One region of the Streptomyces sp. NBC_00237 genome, then DNA from elsewhere that is predicted to be linked to it. Evidence: predicted binding sites of a transcription regulator. Region 1 holds the regulator's gene; the other holds the start of a gene.
What was found. Region 1 encodes HrcA, which represses chaperone genes, less so after heat shock. Its sites were predicted from a motif close to TTNGCACTCNGNNNNNCNGAGTGCNAA; they were not measured.
Positions count from the first base shown of each region.

Region 2: the regulator HrcA is predicted to act here: its motif matches at 1,418-1,444, upstream of groES (co-chaperone GroES).

Region 1 is NZ_JAPEMT010000001.1:1,695,792-1,697,991, forward strand. Features, by position in the region: gene OG897_RS07410 (MBL fold metallo-hydrolase) at 1-460, opposite strand, end outside; gene hrcA (heat-inducible transcriptional repressor HrcA) at 633-1,649, shown strand; gene dnaJ (molecular chaperone DnaJ) at 1,650-2,200, shown strand, end outside.
Region 2 is NZ_JAPEMT010000002.1:2,624,910-2,627,109, forward strand. Features, by position in the region: gene groL (chaperonin GroEL) at 1-851, opposite strand, end outside; gene groES (co-chaperone GroES) at 964-1,272, opposite strand; gene OG897_RS25385 (polysaccharide deacetylase family protein) at 1,705-2,200, opposite strand, start outside.

The DNA of each region.
Region 1 (2,200 bases):
CCAGGTTGGCGAACAGCACGCTGCGCCCGCCGCCCAGATCCAGGGTGCGTTCGTCGGACACCAGGTGCTGCGGGGCGCGCAGCAGCTCCGACGCCTCGGCGGCCGCGTCCTGCGGCACACCCTGCCGGGCCGCGTCCGTGGCCATCGACTCGCGCTGCGAGGTCAGCAGGGTGTCCATGCCGGCCGCGGCGAAGACCTCGACGCCGGCGAACACCCCCGTTCCCAGGACGTGGTCGAAGTGCGGGTGGCTGAGAGCGACGTGCGTCACTCTGCGGCCGAGGAGCGCCTCGGCCTGCATCCGTACCTCCGCACCCTCGCGCAGCGTCGATCCCGTGTCGTACAGCAGCGCCCCCTGCCCGCCTGTCACCAGGCCGACCGTGGCGTCCCAGCCCGGCAGGCGACGCCTGCCGACGCCCGGAGCGAGACGTTCCCAGCCGGCCTCTTCCCATCGCATGTCCATACCGTGACGCTAGCGTGAGCAGCCGCCCTTGCCCGGGATGTGCCCCGCCGCCGTACACTGGCCCGGGGAATCGCTGGCACTCGCCCACAGGGAGTGCCAAGCGGGACACCGGGGCACAAGCTCCACATGTCCGATCTGCACCAGGGAACATCACGGCTTGGAGGTGTGCGCGATGCTCAGTGAACGCAGACTTGAAGTGCTGCGCGCCATCGTCCAGGACTACGTCGGCACGGAGGAGCCCGTCGGCTCCAAGGCCCTCACCGAGCGGCACCAGCTCGGCGTCTCCCCGGCCACCGTGCGCAACGACATGGCGGCCCTGGAGGACGAGGGATTCATCGCCCAGCCGCACACCAGCGCAGGGCGCATCCCCACCGACAAGGGATACCGGCTGTTCGTCGACCGGCTCGCCGGGGTGAAGCCCCTGTCGACGCCGGAACGGCGTGCCATCCAGAACTTCCTGGACGCCTCCGTCGACCTGGACGACGTCGTCGCCCGCACCGTGCGGCTGCTCGCGCAGCTCACCCGGCAGGTGGCCGTCGTGCAGTACCCGTCGCTGACGCGTTCCACGGTGCGGCATGTGGAACTTCTCTCACTGGCACCCGCCCGGCTGATGCTGGTGCTGATCACCGACACCGGCCGCGTCGAGCAGCGGATGATCGACTGCCCGGCGCCGTTCGGCGAGACGTCTCTCGCGGATCTGCGGGCGCGGCTCAACAGCCGGGTCGTGGGCCGTAGGTTCGCCGACGTGCCGCAACTGGTGCAGGACCTTTCCGAGTCGTTCGAGCCGGAGGACAGGGGAACCGTTTCGACGGTTCTCGCGACTCTCCTTGAGACGCTCGTCGAGGAGACCGAGGAACGGCTGATGATCGGCGGCACCGCCAATCTCACCCGCTTCGGCCATGACTTCCCGCTCACCATCCGCCCCGTACTGGAGGCGCTGGAGGAGCAGGTCGTCCTGCTGAAGCTGCTCGGCGAGGCCACCGAATCCGGCATGACGGTGCGCATCGGGCACGAGAACGCCCATGAAGGACTCAGTTCAACGTCCGTGGTCGCAGTCGGCTACGGTTCGGGCGACGAGGCAGTCGCCAAACTAGGCGTGGTCGGACCGACCCGCATGGACTACCCCGGAACGATGGGAGCGGTACGCGCAGTGGCACGTTACGTCGGACAGATCCTGGCGGAGTCGTAAGTGGCCACGGACTACTACGCCGTTCTCGGCGTGCGCCGCGACTCTTCCCAGGACGAGATCAAGAAGGCGTTCAGGCGCCTCGCTCGTGAGCTTCACCCGGACGTCAATCCGGACCCGAAGACCCAGGAGCGCTTCAAGGAGATCAACGCCGCCTACGAGGTGTTGTCGGACCCGCAGAAGAAGCAGGTCTACGACCTCGGCGGCGACCCGCTGTCCGCCTCCGGCGGAGGCGGTGCGGGCGGCTTCGGCCAGGGCGGTTTCGGAAACTTCTCCGACATCATGGACGCCTTCTTCGGTACGGCGTCCCAGCGCGGCCCGCGCTCGCGCACCCGCCGCGGCCAGGACGCCATGATCCGCCTGGAGATCGACCTCAACGAGGCGACCTTCGGCACCACCAAGGAGATCCAGGTCGACACCGCCGTCGTCTGCACCACGTGCAGCGGCGAGGGTGCGGCTCCCGGGACCTCCGCGCAGACCTGTGACATGTGTCGCGGGCGCGGAGAGGTCTCGCAGGTCACCCGGTCGTTCCTCGGCCAGGTCATGACCTCGCG
Region 2 (2,200 bases), on a different contig from region 1:
CGGTCGCCGAAGCCCGGGGCCTTGACGGCCACGGCGTTGAACGTGCCGCGGATCTTGTTGACGACGAGGGTGGAGAGCGCCTCGCCCTCGACGTCCTCGGCGATGATCAGCAGCGGCTTGGAGCCACCGGCCTGGATGACCTTCTCCAGGAGGGGCAGCAGGTCCTGGATCGAACCGATCTTGCCCTGGTGGATCAGGATGTACGGGTCGTCGAGGACGGCCTCCATACGCTCCTGGTCGGTCACCATGTACGGCGACAGGTAGCCCTTGTCGAAGGCCATGCCCTCGGTGAAGTCGAGCTCCAGGCCGAAGGTGTTGGACTCCTCGACGGTGATGACGCCGTCCTTGCCGACCTTGTCCATCGCCTCGGCGATGAGCTCGCCGACCTGCTGGTCCTGCGCGGAGAGCGCGGCCACGGCGGCGATGTCGGACTTGTCCTCGATCGGGCGGGCGGTCGCGAGGAGCTCCTCGGACACGGCCTTGACCGCGGCGTCGATGCCCTTCTTCAGGGCGGCCGGGGAAGCACCCGCGGCGACGTTGCGCAGACCCTCGCGGACGAGCGCCTGGGCCAGCACGGTGGCGGTGGTCGTACCGTCACCCGCGATGTCGTTGGTCTTGGTCGCCACCTCCTTCACCAGCTGGGCGCCGAGGTTCTCGTACGGGTCGTCGAGCTCGACCTCACGCGCGATGGTGACACCGTCGTTGGTGATGGTCGGGGCGCCGAACTTCTTGTCGATGACGACGTTGCGGCCGCGGGGGCCGATCGTCACCTTCACGGTGTCGGCAAGCTTGTTGACGCCGCGCTCAAGGGCGCGACGGGCGTCCTCGTCGAACTTCAGGATCTTCGCCATGGAGCTTTTCAAGTCCTCTCGGAATTACGAACTGCGCAAAACGAGCCGCGCCCCTGTCCACCCGGCGTGTGAGCGGGGGCCAGGGGCGCGGTTCATGAAATGCAGAAGTGAATTACTTCTCGATGATCGCGAGAACGTCGCGAGCCGAGAGGACGAGGTACTCCTCGCCGCTGTACTTCACCTCGGTGCCGCCGTACTTGCTGTACAGCACTACGTCGCCGACGGAGACGTCGAGCGGGAGGCGCTCGCCGTTCTCGAAGCGGCCCGGGCCCACGGCGAGGACGACGCCCTCCTGGGGCTTCTCCTTCGCGGTGTCCGGGATGACCAGGCCAGAGGCGGTGGTCTGCTCGGCGTCGAGCGGCTGGACCACGATGCGGTCCTCAAGCGGCTTGATGGCAACCTTGGAGCTTGCGGTCGTCACGATCCGGTCTCCCCCTTCGGAGATCTCACGGGGTTAACAGTCTGGGGTGGCGACCAGGTGGATCCGTCGTCGCGGGTGCCGGACCTGCCCGTCGCTGTGTTGGCACTCTCCAGTGGTGAGTGCCAGAGCCGAGACTATGACGCGGTTAGCACTCGGTCAAGCGGAGTGCCAATTCAGGACCGCCGGGGGTGACGGGGGCGGGTCCCGTCACGGGTTCCGGAGGGGGTCTCGGTACGGGCTCCGGGCGGTCTCGGTACGGGCTCTGGGGGCCTTCGTACGGGTTCTGAGCGGTCTCCGTACGGAGAAACGTACGGCGGGCCTCTTGGGTTCCGTACGACAGTGCGAGCCGTGACCTCCGATCCGGTACGGCGCCCCCCGCCTCGGCCGGGGCCAGGACCGGCGGCTCGCCGCACCCGAGCGGGAGTGGCTCTTCTAGAGGTAGTCCTCCAGGCGGGCCACCGTGAAGCCCTGGTCCTGTATGCGGCGCAGCATGCGGGTCGTCATTTCGGTGATCGTCGAACCCTTGAGCTCGTCCGGTCCTCGGAAGTGGGCGAGGACGATGTCGCCGGGCTTGAGGCGGTCGCCCTCCGCGTACCGCATGTTGTGGATCTGCATGGACTCCCGCCACAGGACGAGGGCCTTCACCCCGCAGCTGCCCGCCGCGCGCACGGTGTCGCTGTTGTAGTTGCCGTACGGCGGGCGGAAGAGGGTGGGGCGGGTGCCGAAGTGGGCTTCCAGGCGGTCCTGCTGGCCGCAGATCTGCCGGCGCTGGCCCTCGTAGGAGAGGGTGCGGAGGTTGGCGTGGCCCGTGGTGTGGTTCTGGATCGTGCCGCCGCCCGCGTCGCGGAGCTTCTTGAAGTGGTCGTAGTCGCTCCCGGCGACGCTGTCCGTGAGGAACATGCTGACCGGCAGCTTCAGCTCCGCGACC